Regions from separate parts of the Levilactobacillus sp. genome, predicted to be linked through region 1. Evidence: predicted binding sites of a transcription regulator. Region 1 holds the regulator's gene; each other region holds the start of a gene.
The links. The regulator NrdR, encoded in region 1, represses ribonucleotide reductase genes. The targets are predictions, from matches to a motif close to ACACNATATATNGTGT.
Positions count from the first base shown of each region.

Region 2: the regulator NrdR is predicted to act here: its motif matches at 2,332-2,347, upstream of LKH74_RS02715 (deoxynucleoside kinase).
Region 3: the regulator NrdR is predicted to act here: its motif matches at 1,891-1,906, upstream of LKH74_RS08065 (deoxynucleoside kinase).
Region 4: the regulator NrdR is predicted to act here: its motif matches at 2,096-2,111, upstream of nrdJ (ribonucleoside-triphosphate reductase, adenosylcobalamin-dependent).

Region 1 is NZ_JALCJA010000001.1:38,740-42,522, reverse strand. It holds gene dnaI (primosomal protein DnaI) at 1-894, opposite strand, end outside; gene LKH74_RS00270 (replication initiation and membrane attachment family protein) at 898-2,259, opposite strand; gene nrdR (transcriptional regulator NrdR) at 2,263-2,769, opposite strand; gene coaE (dephospho-CoA kinase) at 2,769-3,398, opposite strand; gene mutM (DNA-formamidopyrimidine glycosylase) at 3,391-3,783, opposite strand, start outside.
Region 2 is NZ_JALCJA010000001.1:591,371-595,153, forward strand. It holds gene LKH74_RS02705 (glycoside hydrolase family 65 protein) at 1-737, shown strand, start outside; gene pgmB (beta-phosphoglucomutase) at 750-1,421, shown strand; gene LKH74_RS02715 (deoxynucleoside kinase) at 1,665-2,309, opposite strand; gene LKH74_RS02720 (Cof-type HAD-IIB family hydrolase) at 2,463-3,233, shown strand; gene LKH74_RS02725 (DUF960 domain-containing protein) at 3,585-3,783, opposite strand, start outside.
Region 3 is NZ_JALCJA010000004.1:249,643-253,425, forward strand. It holds lysine riboswitch at 1-121, shown strand, start outside; gene LKH74_RS08060 (amino acid permease) at 241-1,731, shown strand; gene LKH74_RS08065 (deoxynucleoside kinase) at 2,021-2,653, shown strand; gene serS (serine--tRNA ligase) at 3,466-3,783, shown strand, end outside.
Region 4 is NZ_JALCJA010000004.1:34,365-38,147, forward strand. It holds gene LKH74_RS07105 (UDP-glucose--hexose-1-phosphate uridylyltransferase) at 1-203, shown strand, start outside; gene LKH74_RS07110 (LacI family DNA-binding transcriptional regulator) at 317-1,330, shown strand; gene nrdJ (ribonucleoside-triphosphate reductase, adenosylcobalamin-dependent) at 2,141-3,783, shown strand, end outside.

The DNA of each region.
Region 1 (3,783 bases):
GATTTCCCGGGCCAAGAAACGAATGCGTTGCATCAGCCGCTGAGCCTTCAACGGTTCGTCATCCCCCCGCGTGGAGATTCGCAGGTGTTCTTTTTCCAGCTGTTCCATGGAGAAGTTGGAGCTAAAGAACGTTGGCAGTTCTTCTTGCATCCGGTATTCCAGGATCACGCCTAACACGTCGTCACGCACCCACGCGGACATGGCATCGGCCCCGATATCATCAATCATGAGGACCGGCGACTTCTTCAAGGCGTCCAGCTTTTCCGCCACTCCATTTTGCGCGATGGCGTTTTTCATTTCCACGGCAAAGCTGGGAAAGTGAACTAACGTGGTGGAGAACCCATCAGCGGCTAATTGGTTGGCGACGGCGGCCAGCAGGTAGGTCTTACCGACACCAAAGCTCCCCGCCAAATACAGGGCCTGGTGACGCCGTTTAGGACTGGCCTCGTAAGCATCGACGAAATCTAGCGCGGCCATTAAGGCTTCCGCGCGGTCCGGATCTTGGTCAAAATTTTTCAAATCAGCCTCGCGAATGCTCTTGGGCATGGCGATAGACTTCACCCGTTGCCGCAATTGCTGCTGGGCCTGTTTTTCCTGCGTTTCCTTGGTCGGCACGTAGGCCACGTCGATCAGGTGGTTGGAAACGATCAGCTGGGGTTCATAGCCCGTCGCAAAGGTCGTCCCCCCGTTGGCCAATTTTTCGCGTTCACTGACGAATTCGTACAGCTTGGCGGCCGAGCGCGTCAAGACGTCGTCGGCCAACTCATCACGGTGTGCCTGATAAAAGGCCGTTACCGTGGGGTCATCGTAGACCTTCGCCATCAACTGCCGGTAATTATCGTTCAAATGCCGCTGATTCATTAACTGTTGCATGGTCTTACTCAAGTCTTCCATCGGTTATGCCTCCTTCCCATCGTTACTGTGTGCTTGGAGCTTGGCGATCCGCGCCTGCAACTGCTTTTGTTGCTGCTCGGATAGCTTGGCTTGTGTCGCGGACGGCTTGGCAGCGGGCTTTTTGGCCCAATCCGGCAGCGTCTCCTTGACGGTCGGTTGCCGGCGACGAGATTGCCGCGGCTGTTGGGCCGCCTGTTGCCGTTCACGAATCTTCTTGATGGCCAACTGCGGCGTCGTCACTTTGCTCTTACTCCAGTCGTTTGCAATCGTATCCATCAAGTTTTTGTTCAACGTCGGCCGTTCTTCATCGACCAACACGTGATAGATCATGAGATTCAAGACGGCATCGGGAAACAACTGACGACTGACCAGGTCGCGGACGATTCGCTGTTCGCCATCCGTCACGAACCCGCCGTTCTTTTGTTTGATGCCTTGCAAAAATAAGGCGGGCACGGACTTGCTGGCCACGGTGATCAACGTTTGCTCGGCCGAACTCAGCCGCTCACCAGTGGGCTGGGTCGTCGTTGGGGATGTGGCCGCTGGCTGACCCCGGTGTTGCCGCGAGAAGTCTTGGGCAATCACGCGTTTGAACTGCTCAGGGTCAAATTGATTGGTCGCCAGATCCGTGGCATCCCCCACGTATCTGGCCATGGTCACCTCATCCAGGTTATAGGTGGCGTGCTCCGTCAAGAGCAATTGCCGGTAGCTACGCAACGCCTTGGTGTCGATGAACGAATGTTCCAAGATTTCCCCCAGCAATTTGAAGTCAAAATCCTCGTGGGACGTCGGCGTCAATGCCGGCGCGGCGTCGTCATTGGGGAGGTCTTCGCGTGTGGCCGTAATGGCGGCCGGTAAGCGGTTGAGTTCCTGACCATCCACGTGAAAGACGTCGAGAAAGTTCTTGGTAATGTCTTGTTCATCTGACGCAGTTTGCGGTTTCACGGTATTGACGGTCACCAGCGTCCGGTAGGCCTCTTCGCCGATTACACCGAGCAGCTGCACGCTCAATAAATCATCGCGGAAAAAATCTGCCGGAGCTAAGGGCGCCTGCAATTCGTAAACGAAACTGGTCAGCTCCCCTGACGTTTTGACCTTGGTCGTCAGCAAGCCGGTCGCTTCCAGCCGCAAGCGCGCCTCGTAGAAATGTGCCAGGTCCATCCCCAGCAACCCCAACAAGGTGGCATGGCGCTGGTACTCCCCGCGTTTGGGAAGCCAAAAAAGGGCCGAGTACAGCCCCGCGGCACTCGGTCCCACAATCGGCTGGTAAAGCTGGGTCAACGTTTGCCAACTCTGATCGGTCAAGCGATCCGCTAACCGCACCAAAAAGCCCGTTCGTGGTTTTAATTGGTGCCAGGAATTTTCCATGCTTTACTTCGCCTCACTTTGTCCCTGGTCTGATTCATGCTTTTTTTCTTTTTGTTTGTCTTTGGCCAGCATATCCTTCAACTCGTTGAAGAAGACACCGGTATCCTTGAATTGCCGATAAACGCTGGCAAAGCGAATGTAGGCGATTTCGTCAACGTCGACCAGACGATTCATGACGTATTCCCCAATCAACTGACTGGAGATCTCATTGACGCCTAACGCGCGAATCTTGTTTTCCACTTCGTCGACGATATTGGTCATGACATCCATGCCCACTGGGCGTTTTTCAGCGGAACGAATGATGCCTCGCAGGATCTTCTCCCGATTGAACTCTTCTCGCGTCCCATTTTTCTTGATCACTAGCAGCGGCGTAACTTCAACCCGCTCAAACGTCGTGAACCGAAAACCACAGTTCTCGCACTCACGACGGCGGCGAATCACGCGCCCGTCGTCGGTGGGTCGACTATCAACGACCCGCGATCCATTATGATGACAGTGTGGACACTGCATTATTGTTCACCTCGTTTTAAATGGTTACTGTTGCCAAACTTATTGGCGTCAAGCCATTTTACCACTTGTTGGCGTGTTTGGGCAATCGTTCCCCCGTTATCAATAACCACGGTGGCCTGCGCGATTTTCTTAGCAAGCGGCCACTGCCGATCCATTCGCGCCTGTGCATCCGCCGCCGAAAGCCCGTCACGCGCCATTAACCGCTGCTTTTGTGTTGGCACATCGGTCGCTACGACCATGACGTGATCGACCAGATGAATCAGGTAACCTACCTCAAAAAAAGTTGGCGCGTCGATCATGACGACCGGCACTTGTTGGGCCTTGGCCGCCGCTAATTCTCGGCGAATCTGCGCTTGAATCAACGGTGCCGTAATGGCTTCCAGCTTCTTCAATTCGGCCGGCTGGGTGAAGACCCACTGGCCCAATTTCTTCCGGTCCAAGCCCGCTTCCGTCACGAAGTCCGCCCCAAAGGTCTGCGCAATCTGCTGCAGACCCTGCGTTTTGGGCGCAACGACTTGCCGGGCAATGATGTCGGCATCGATCACGGGAATGCCCGCCGCGCGCAGCCACGCGCTCACGGTCGATTTTCCCGTCGCAATGCCCCCGGTCAATCCCCATACCTCAGTCATCTGTCAACGCCTCCAATGCGTCTAGCGGCACCGGCTGACACCGCGGGCAATAGTGCGTCCCTCGCTGGGCCACCTTGATTTTCACGATTTCGGTCCCGCAACGCTCACAGGGTTCCCCCTCGCGGCCATAGACATGCAGGTGGTTTTGAAATTGCCCCGCTTCGCCAAAGGCCGTGGAAAACGAATGCACGGTGGTCCCGTGACCCTGAATGGCCAGGCCAATTTCCGTAATAATACTTTGCCGTAGCGTCTCTAACTGGTCATCGGACAGTTCGTCGGCCGGCGTTAAGGGATTGATCTTCGACAGCCACAGCACCTCATCAGCATAAATGTTGCCCAACCCCGCGATTTTCGACTGATCGAGCAAGAAGGGCTTGACCACCTT
Region 2 (3,783 bases), 550 kb from region 1:
GCCAACAATTTGCGGCCGTCAGTCACCATTTGAAACTGGACATCAGCCCGGATGGCATCATCGGGCAGTTCGAGGGATACTTCAAGTTGCCGCAACTGGACTTCACCAAGTACCGGCAAAAGTACGGCGACATTTCTCGGATGGACCGGATTCTAAAGGCCGAGGGCAAGACGCCGGACGCCTATCAGGTCGCCAAGCAAGCCGATGCGCTGATGGTCTTATACAACCTCGACGCGCCGCAAGTGGCCGATCTCTTGCAACAACTGGGCTATGAGCTCCCGCACCACGCCTTGATCCAAAATCTCCAGTATTACCTGGACCGCACGACGCACGGATCCACGCTGTCACGCATCGTTTACGCGGCTTTGACGGCCATGGCGGGCAACATGGATCAGTCCTGGAAGCTCTTCTCACAGGCGTTGTTCTCTGATTACTACGATATTCAGGGGGGCACCACGGCCGAAGGCATCCACCTCGGCGTCATGGGGGCCGTCACATTGATGTCAACGCGCTACTACGCTGGTGTCGACGCCTTAGGGGAAGATTTGACCGTTAACCCTCACCTGCCGCAAGCCTGGGACGCGATTAAATTTAGCCACCTGCTACGTGGCACTCGTTACACCTTTGCGATTGACCACCATCACGTGACCGTGACGGCCGATCACGCCGCAACACTTAAAATTGGGCAACAACCTGTTTCACTAAAACCTAATGTTCCACAAACCATTACTTATTAAGGAGTGCTTCACATGACTAAGTTTGCTGATATTAAAGGATTTGTTTTTGACCTCGACGGTGTCATCACCGACACCTCCATTTTGCACGGAACTGCTTGGCACCAACTCGCCGATTCTTTAGGCGTGGCTTGGAGCGACGAACTCGCCAACGGCTTGAAGGGCATTAGCCGGATGGACTCTTTGGAAATGATCTTAAAGGCCGGTGGCAAGGAAAACGACTACACCCAAGCCGAAAAGGAACAACTGGCCACCCAAAAGAACACCAATTACGTGGCCGAAGTCGACAAGATGACGCCCGCTAACATTTTACCCGGTATGAAGGCCTTCTTGGATGACTTGCGTGCCAAGGGCTATCAACTGTCATTGGCGTCCGCTTCCAAGAACGCCCCACGGGTCTTGGGCAAATTACAACTGGCCGACTACTTCCCGAAGATCGTTGACCCAGCCAGCCTGACGCACGGCAAGCCGGATCCAGAAATCTACACCAAGGGTGCCGAACTGCTGAACCTGCCAGCCAACCAATGCATTGGGGTTGAAGATGCCGCCGCTGGTGTCGCTGCTATCAATGCGGCCGGTGAAGTCTCACTGGGCATTGGTGACGCCACGGAACTGGGCGCCGCTGACATGGTCTTCGCTGACACGGCAGAAGTGACCTTGGACAATATCGCGAAGAAATTGGGTTAATCTTGTGTGAGCACGCACCTGCCGTTACCGGGAGGCGGCGTGCTCTTTTGGACTTAAGCGTGTGACGACAGGCAACCACCTGTTGGCGCACGCTCCCCCTACTCTTACTAACGAAATCCACCGGCCATTGGTAACCCACCGTACCCTCGACTTTAGGTTTTTTTAACCACTGGCTAGTAGCCTTTCGTTTCATTCTAAAAAAACCACCACCGATCAAGAGACCGGTGGTGGCGTGGGTGAAGCTTATTTAACTGGCGTGCGGATGTCCTTTAAGGCATCGTCGATTTGGGCCAATACCAATTCCGTGTTCCCAGGAACGTCCAGATCATACTTTTGCAAGTCGATCTTGATCTTTGGGCTCACGTCGTAGTCGGCGAACCAGCCTTGGTAGGCCGTCCACATCTTCTTGTAGTAGGATTCCAATTCAGGATTGTCATCGAATTGTTCGTAGTCGCGGCCACGTTTCTTGATCCGGTGGAGGATCGTATCGAAGTCAGCGTCGGCGTATACCAACAAATCTGGGGCCTTCTTTGGCAATTCTTGCAATTCGTTCATCATGTTGTCCAGCAGGTTGAGGTAAACTTCCAGCTCAGTGTCCGTAATGTTGCCTTCTGCGTTGTTTTCCCGCGTGAAGAGCGCGTCTTCATAGATGGAGCGGTCCAAGACGTTGTTGTCGTCCGCTAGGGCTCGCTTGATCATGCTAAACCGCTTGTTCAAGAAGTAAATTTGTAACAAAAACCCGTATTGCTTCGGGTCCCGGTAGTAAAGTGGTAACACTGGGTTATCACCAACCGGTTCAAAAAATGCTTGAGTTTCCAAGTGTGACGCAATCTTTCCAGTAAGGGTCGTTTTACCGACACCGATCATTCCAGCTGTAATTATCACCATGATAGCCCCTCTTTAATTCAAAATACAAGATATAGTGTAACATAAAAACGGCAACTACTACATCTGCTTGGCAAAAAAATTACCGTCATTTCGTCAACTTTGGTTCTTGCTGTATAATGGAACCGCAACACGTCAACATTTAGGAGGTTAAATATGTATCAAGCAATCGTCTTTTTTGATTTGGATAGCACCCTGTTTGACGACCACAAGAACGTCTTGCCAGCCAGCATCGCTGCCATTCACGAAATGCAACAACATCATATTTTACCAGTTATTGCGACCGGAAGAAACATTTTTGAAATTCAATACGTCCTCGACGCCACCGGCATTGACTCCGTCGTCGGCGCCAATGGCAGTTACGTGCAGTTTGAAGGTAAGCGCCTGACTGCCTCAATCATTGATCAGCCCACGCTAGACGCCATCACAGCCTTTGCCAACGCGCATCATGACCCACTGGCATACTACAACCGCGCAGGCTTTCGGCTCAGCCAGGCTAATGCCGACACCACCGAAAACTTTCAGCTGTTGCGCCTGAATCCCGTGGTGGACCCCGAATGGTATCATCACCAAGAGATTAATTTCATCAACGTCTTCAACCGTGACAAGGACCAATTATACCACGATGAGTTCGCGGGTCAATTGGATTTAGTCCGCAATAACCCGCGTTGCCTAGACACCATGGTCCACGGTGTCAGCAAGCAGTCTGGTATCCAAGCCCTCTTGACCAACGCTGGCTTGCAAGATGTGAAAACGTACGCGTTCGGCGATGGGTACAACGACCTGCAAATGTTTGACGAGGTCGACGTCCCCATCGCCATGGGCAACGGCGTTCCAGAAGCCAAGGCTAAGGCGGCCTACGTCACCACGTCCAACACGACGGATGGCATCGTCCACGGCCTGCGCCATTTCGGCTTGATTCGCTAATTTGACGTTGCTGCCACAGAAAAGACAGTGTTCCGACACCTAAAATTGATGATACCAGTTGCCTGCGTCAGCCAGGGTTCCACCTGCTATGGGTTCAGCCGCTGAATAAGAGTGTGACGACAGGCGGTTAGCTGCCTAGCAGTGTTAAGTGTTGGCGCACGTTTCGGCCATGAGGCAGCTTTGAGACGTAGACTGCGACTCAAAGCGAGGTGTCGAGAACGCCATGAGGCACATGATAACAATAGTTTCACCTGATTTCGTCTTTCAACCGTCAGTCATTTAACCACAAAAAATGGTGATTACTACCAGGGACATCCCCCGGAGCAATCACCATTTTAATCTCTCACAAATTTAACGGTCATTCGTCTCGGATGGCAGCAGGATAATCTGGCTGTCACCATCATCGTAGGCCAACACGGTTTCTGGCAGCTCTGGCGTATAGCCAAATTCTGTGTCGAAACCCGCCCGCAACGTCATTTGATTGTCGTCTGATTGGACGTACTCAAAGGTCGTGGTGCCTTGGTGGTTGTGCAGTTTAAAGGTCAACAGA
Region 3 (3,783 bases), on a different contig from region 1:
GAAAGTTAAAGGGGCGGTCGCCGAAATCAACACGTGAGGGCATAGCGTGGTGGTTGGGTCCTGGTTCAACAGATCAGGGACTGTCGCAGCCAAATATGGGTTGCGGGGCGCTTTCAACGATATTGACTTGGAATAATGAAACTTCCAATCTCTTTCGCGGGCTTTTCTGGCGAAGGAGATTTTTTTATTGGCCCGGGTCGTTTCGAGGAAGTCCTTCTAATCATGAAGGAGGAAATTTTTATGGAACAGAATATGACAAACGCAACAACCAGCATGGCCTCTGATCAGGTCAAGCGGGGACTCAAGACGCGTCACGTGTCAATGATCGCGTTAGGTGGCTGTATCGGGACTGGGTTATTCGTTGCCAGTGGGTCAGCAATTTCCACCGCCGGTCCTGGTGGTGCGTTAGCTGCCTACGTGGCCATGGGGCTGATGGTTTACTTCCTGATGACCAGTTTGGGCGAAATGGCCACCAACATGCCAATCTCCGGGTCGTTTGCGGCGTATTCAGCCAAGTATGTTGATCCAGCCTTAGGGTTTGCGATGGGCTGGAACTACTGGTTCAATTGGGCCATCACCGTGGCCGTCGACATTTCGACCGCTGCGTTAGTCATGAAGTTCTGGTTACCCGGGGTCCCAAGTTGGATCTGGAGTGCCGTGGCCTTGGCCGTCGTCTTTATCATCAACGCCCTAGCCGTCCAAGCTTTCGGTGAAACGGAATTTTGGATGTCGTTGATCAAGGTCGTTACGATCTTTATCTTCTTGGCCGTTGGGTTGATGACCATCGTGGGCATCATGGGTGGTCACGCCACTGGCTTAGGTAACTTCACCTACAAGAAGGCGCCATTCGTTGGTGGCTTCCCTGCCATTTTGAGTGTGTTCGTGGTTGCCGGGTTCTCGTTCCAAGGAACTGAATTAGTCGGGATTACGGCTGGTGAATCTGAAGATCCTGCACACAGTGTTCCTAAGGCAATCAATTCTGTTTTCTGGCGAATCATTTTATTCTACATCTTAGCCATCTTTGTTATCGCCGCTGTCTTACCTTACACCAGTAAGGACCTGTTGGGTTCATCTGCCAGTGACATCGCCATCAGTCCCTTCACGTTGGTCTTCCAGCGTGCCGGCTTGGCCGCTGCCGCTAGTGTCATGAACGCGGTTATCTTGACGTCAGTCATTTCCGCCGCTAACTCCGGGATGTACGCTTCCACGCGGATGTTGTACTCCTTGTCTAAGGAAGGTTACGCCCCACGGTTGTTTGAACGGACTGGGAAGAATGGGATTCCTTATCCTGCCTTGTTCGCCACGACCATTGTTGCCGCATTGACCTTCATCAGTAGTATTGCCGGTCCAGAAATTTACATGTGGTTGGTTGCTGCGAGTGGTTTAACCGGCTTCATTGCTTGGTTCGGTATTGCCTTATCGCATTACCGGTTCCGCCGCGCATTCATCAAGCAAGGGCACAAGTTGTCCGAACTGAGTTACCATGCAAAGTGGTTCCCAGTTGGCCCAATCTTAGCCTTGGCACTGTGTGTGGCCGTCATTGTTGGGCAAGACCCACAATCCTTCTTCTCAGGTAACTGGGAACAAGTGCTGGTCACTTACATTAGTGTGCCACTGGTCTTGATCCTCTACATTGGCTACAAGATCAAGAAGCACACTAAGTTGATTCCACTGAGTGAAGTCGACGTTTCCCCAGTGCACCGCGATGGGACGCTGAAGGAAAACAAGTAGTGTTGTGACAAACGATTATCTGAAATTAAGTGTGGGCACACGAAATTTTAAATAAAAATTGACGGCGTCTAAGCTGGACACTTCCGGCTTGGACGTCGTTTTGTGCCCAGTGAGATTAAGAAAATGGCCACGACATATTGTCTTTTATCCGGGAGGTTGGTACAATATGTGGTGTTGAATTTTTGGACGGGGTCAGTGGCGCAAATGCCTACCGGACCCAGTTTACGTAGAGATAGGGGGTTCCGGTGGCTGCGGTCACGGACCCGGTGTATTTAAAGGAGAAGATTGCATGCTTGTATTATCGGGAACTATTGGCGCTGGCAAAACGAGTTTAACCACTTTGTTAGCCGAACACTTAAACAAACCAGCATTTTACGAATCAGTGGATGACAACAAGATCTTGCCACTGTTCTACCAGAACCCGCAGAAGTATGCTTTCTTGTTACAAATTTACTTCTTAAACAAGCGGCTGGACAGCATCAAGGCTGCCAACGCCGACGATGAAAGTGTCTTGGATCGGTCAATCTTTGAAGATTCCTTGCTCTTTCACTTGAACGCCGACTTGGGCCGGGCTACTAGTACGGAAGTCGACATTTACGATTCCTTACTGGCTAACATGATGCAAGAATTACCAGACGCCACGCACAAGAAGAACCCCGACTTATTGATCCACATCAACATTTCGTTTGAAACGATGTTGGAACGCATCAAGAAGCGTGGGCGTTCATACGAACAAATCGATCACGATCCGAGCCTGTACAAGTACTACCAAGAACTGGACCAACGTTACGTGGATTGGTACAACGCTTACGACAAGTCCCCTAAGATGCAAATCGACGGCGACAAGCTGGACTTCGTGGAAGACCCCGCAGCCCGCAAGCAAGTGCTCCAACTCATCGACGAAAAGATCGCCTCACTCTAGGTTTTAGTGGCAACGTGGCCGGGGCTGGCCGCCTACCGTTGCGCGAAAGTTGTGCTGGAACGCGGTGGGCGGACCAGTCGAGCCAAAGAGCGGTCTCGCCCTCGCTTTGAGCCGACAGTTCGCGTCTCAAAGACGCCAGTTCCCTAAGCGGCCAAGAACACCGCTAAGGGAACTCCCACGGCTGAGCACAACTTTCGCTCCACTCTCGGCTACGGTGGTGATAGTCACCACTACTAGCTGAGTGCGGACGAACTGTTGGCAGTCATCTTGGTTGATGCAACGGACAATCTGCCGGAGGAGGCCAGGGGTGGCGCCAGCTGTGTCGACGCAGTTACCTGGCGTTGCTTGCCAGGTTAGTGCGTGGGACGACTTTGGAGACTGGCGGGTTATGCCAGGCTTCAAAGCGAGCCGGAAGCCCGCTTCTGGGCTGCAGGCGGTCCCCATAGCAGGCAGAATCCCTGGCAGCCGCAGGCACTGGTTTCCGCTAGCGCAACGGTAAGGCGGAGTGTTGCCAGAAACTATAGTTAGTAATTGTTATCTGCCGAGAAATGCGGTATGATGAGATTAATCAAAAACACGTTGTGCCTATTTAGTAGACGGCCAGAGAAGCGGGGGATGCTGCAAACCGCGACGTCGAAGATTCCAGCACGAGAATTCGTGGGCGGGTAATGCCGCACGGTGCAAACCGTTATCATGTTCAAGGGTGTAACTGGGTCGCCAGTTACGAACTTGGGTGGTACCGCGAAGGTCTTCGTCCCATGTGACGGAGGCCTTTTTTGTACCATCCGCGAAAAAAGAGAGGAGAAAACAGCATGTTAGATTTAAAATTGATTCGCCAAGAACCAGATTTTATCAAAGAAAAATTAGCCACGCGGGGGGTGGATCCCGCTGATATCGACAGTTTGTTGGCCTTGGATGCCAAGCGGCGGGAACTGATCGTCAAGAGCGAAACCATGAAGGCCCAACGCAACACGGTGTCTGACGAAATTTCTCAACTGAAGCGCAACAAGCAAGATGCCAACGACAAGATCACCGAAATGCGGCAGGTCAGTGGGGAGATCAAGGACATTGATGCCCAACTGGATACGTTAAAGGCCCAGGTCCACGATGCGGCGGCCCATTTGCCTAAC
Region 4 (3,783 bases), on a different contig from region 1:
ATCAGCCCAATGAGATTGCGGACATGCACAAGGCCTGGGCCGATGAGATCAAGCAAAACCACCAGTTGACGCCAGAGAACGTCACTGAGGTCTTGCACCAAGAAATCGGTAACGTCTTCGCTAGAGTTCTGGCCGACGCCGGGGTCTTCAAGCGAGACGCAACGGGCCAAGCGGCCTTGGACAAGTTTATTGCCCAAATTTAACCTGAATGAAAGCTTCTGGTCCATGGGGTTGTCGTGGCTGGGGATGGCAATCGCCGTGCCCAGCGGCAGCAACCCCATGTGACGTATTATGCTAAAATAAGATGAAGGGGGTGATGGCAATCGCAGCCACGCTAAAGGATATTGCCAATTCTGTGGGGGTTTCGCTAGCGACGGTGTCACGGGTCTTGAACTATGACCGGACGCTATCCGTGAGTGAAGCGACCCGCAAACAGATTTTTGAGGTTGCTGAAGAGCTGAATTACACGAAGATGAAACGGCGCACGGCGACACCGAGCAAGCAGTTGAAGATTGCCATCGTCCAGTGGTATTCGAAAACCAAAGAACTGGATGATCTGTACTACATGTCGATTCGGTTGGGCTTAGAAAAGCGCTGTGAGGAACGACGCATCTTAGCGACCCGGACCTTTCAAAATGACCTGTCCGCCATTGACCCAGACGTCGACGCCATTGTGGCCATCGGTAAATTCAGTGATCAACAGGTCAGCGCGCTGGCCCAGTTGACGCCGAACCTGGTCTTTGTGGACCAAGATCAGCTGTGTCACGGCTACGACAGTGTGGTCACGGACTTCCGGTTCGCCGTGGAACAAGTGATTGATTTCTACGCCAAGCAGGGTCATGACCAGATTGGCCTGTTGTACGGTTCCGAATGGACCACGGACGGTAAATTAGAAGTCACGGATCCCCGCTACAAGGCTTTCAAACGGGAAATGACGGCGCGGCAAGCCTTCAATCCCGACTTGACCTTTGCCGGTGATTACACGAATCACTCCGGGTATCAGGAAATGCAAACGGCGATTGCCCAGTTGGGGAATCAGCTACCGAGCGCATTTTTCGTCACCAATGATCCCATGGCCGCGGGGGCTCTCAAGGCACTGCACGAAAACGACATTGACGTGCCACAACGGGTGAGTCTCTTTAGCTTCAATGACACCACGATTGCCAAGTACGTGTTCCCAGAGTTGAGCAGTGTGCACGTGAACACGGAACTGCTGGGCGCAACGGCGGTGGACTTGGTCGAAAACCGTTTGCAGACTGGTCGGACTACACCACAGTTGGTTACTGTGGGGACTGAGCTGATGTTGCGCGAGAGCACGCGCGAGTCATAACGATGAAGTGAATGAGCGACAGTGTCAGGTTGAGGCCGGCCGCCTACCGTTCGCCCAATCCGGGCTGAGACGGTCGAAAAGCGGTCTCGATAATGCGTGAATTGCACGCTTAGTGACGGCGTTATGGACGAATTAAATTTGAGTTGACAGAGAGTCTGGACTGCAGGTCCGGGCTTTTTTGTATTGGGGGTACAGCTACTTTCTCATATCCGGCCAATAAAGTCAATGGTGTTAATTATATAAATAAAATTATATCAACCAACCACTTCACGGCATGCCACAATCCCCCTCAGCGGCGCCCCTGGCCCTGATCTCTCTAGTCCAGGCAAGCACCCGCATTAGGAACGACTAAGCGACTCACGGCTTGTCAGAGCCAGTGGCGGGCTGTTTGACGGCAGGGAAGCCCAGTCTTAACCACTAGAAGTAGTGACTGTTAGAAGCGACCCCCTAGATATGGGGGTGACCATGCAAAATTGGAGCGGTTGGGTCACTGACCGACCAGACTTAAAATTTTTTAATTTCACCCGCGGCTGGTTCACCAACTTGATTGGCCAGGACTGCGGGTAGTTTACTACCGCCGGGTGTCGGTGGTTTGTCTCGGCTGGTTGACGCGTTCTGGCGGGAAACGGCTGAATTGTCCAATTACAATTAATTGGGCGGACGAAAAAAGTTGCATTTTGGCTCAGATTTGCTATTAACGGCTGGCCGGAAAATGTCTAGGGACAATTCAATTTAACCATATATTGTATTTGCCTGGCGAATGCGCTACTATATCTGGTATAGACTTTATGGACAGGAGAGATTGCTATGATGAACGTAGAAACCGCTGCGCCAGTACGGCTGACGCCAGAATTTATCGCCAAAACAGAAAATGAGGTAACACCACATTGGGGTGAACTCGGCTGGGTGACCTATAAGCGGACCTACGCTCGCTGGCTCCCGGATCAACAACGCAATGAAGAATGGCCGGAAACGGTCCAACGGGTGGTCGAAGGCAATATCAATTTGGACCCTCGGCTACAGGCCAAGGATGTGGATCCGCAAGTTATCGCCGATCTGACCCAAGAAGCGCAAAAATTATTCCGCTTGATCTACGGCCTGGCCGCAACGCCTTCTGGCCGGAACCTGTGGATCTCCGGGACCGACTATCAACATCGTAATGGGGATGCCTTGAACAACTGCTGGTTCATCGCCGTGCGGCCGCAACCATACGGAGATAGCCATATCGTTCCCAGCTATCTCAAGCCCCAACAGGTCGCTGCTTCCATGCCATTTTCCTTCATGTTCGACCAATTAATGAAGGGTGGCGGTGTCGGCTTCTCCGTGACGCCAGACAACGTGAGCCAAATGCCAGAAGTTGACAACGCCGTGGACCTGACGGTGGTCATCGATGCCGAAAGCGAGTCCTACGACGCGTCCGTCAAATTGGGTGCCGTGGATCGCTCGGAATGGATGCACAGCCACTCCCTGGCCGATGCGCGCTACTACCGCTTGCCGGATACGCGTGAGGGCTGGGTCTTGGCCAACGCCAACATGATCGATGCGCACTTTGACAGCACCAACCCCGACGGCAAGACCAAGGTCGTCTTGGATATCAGCGACATTCGGCCCAAGGATGCACCCATCCACGGCTTCGGGGGGACGGCTTCTGGTCCTATGCCATTGGTTGAAATGCTCTTTGACATCAACACCATCTTGAACGACGCGGTCGGCCGCAAGTTGACCGCCGTGGACTGCACGGATATGGGCAACATGATCGGTAAGACTGTCGTGGCCGGCAACGTGCGCCGTTCCGCTGAATTAGCGCTGGGTGGTGCCGAAGACGATGACTTTATTACCATGAAGCAAGACAAGGACAAGCTTTACCATCATCGGTGGGCGTCCAACAACAGTGTGGCCGTGGATAGTGCGTTTACTGACTACCAGCCCATCGCCGACTCTATCCAACACAACGGGGAACCCGGCATTGTCAATTTGGGTCTGTCCCGCGACTACGGCCGCTTGATCGATGGCCGTCAAGAAGGCATTGATGAGGCCGTTGAAGGGACCAATCCGTGTGGGGAAATTTCCTTGAGCAACGGGGAACCTTGCAACCTATTTGAAATCTTCCCGAGCGTGGCCGAAGAACAGGGCTGGCAACTCGAGGACGCCTTTGGCTTGGGCGCCCGGTACACCAAGCGAGTCACGTTTAGCCACTACGACTGGGAAGTCTCTCGTAACGCCATTCAAAAGAATCGGCGGATCGGCGTTTCTATGTCCGGGATTCAAGACTGGATCTTAAAGACCTTCAAACAACGCGTGGTCACGGGCTTTGAAGCCAAGCACGATGCGGAAACGGGCAAGACGTTCATGGCACCAATCTACAATCAGGCGGCCGTTCAGCGGTTCAGTGCGCTGTACGATGCCGTGGTGCAGGCCGATAAGGAGTACTCTGACACGCTGGGGTGCCAACC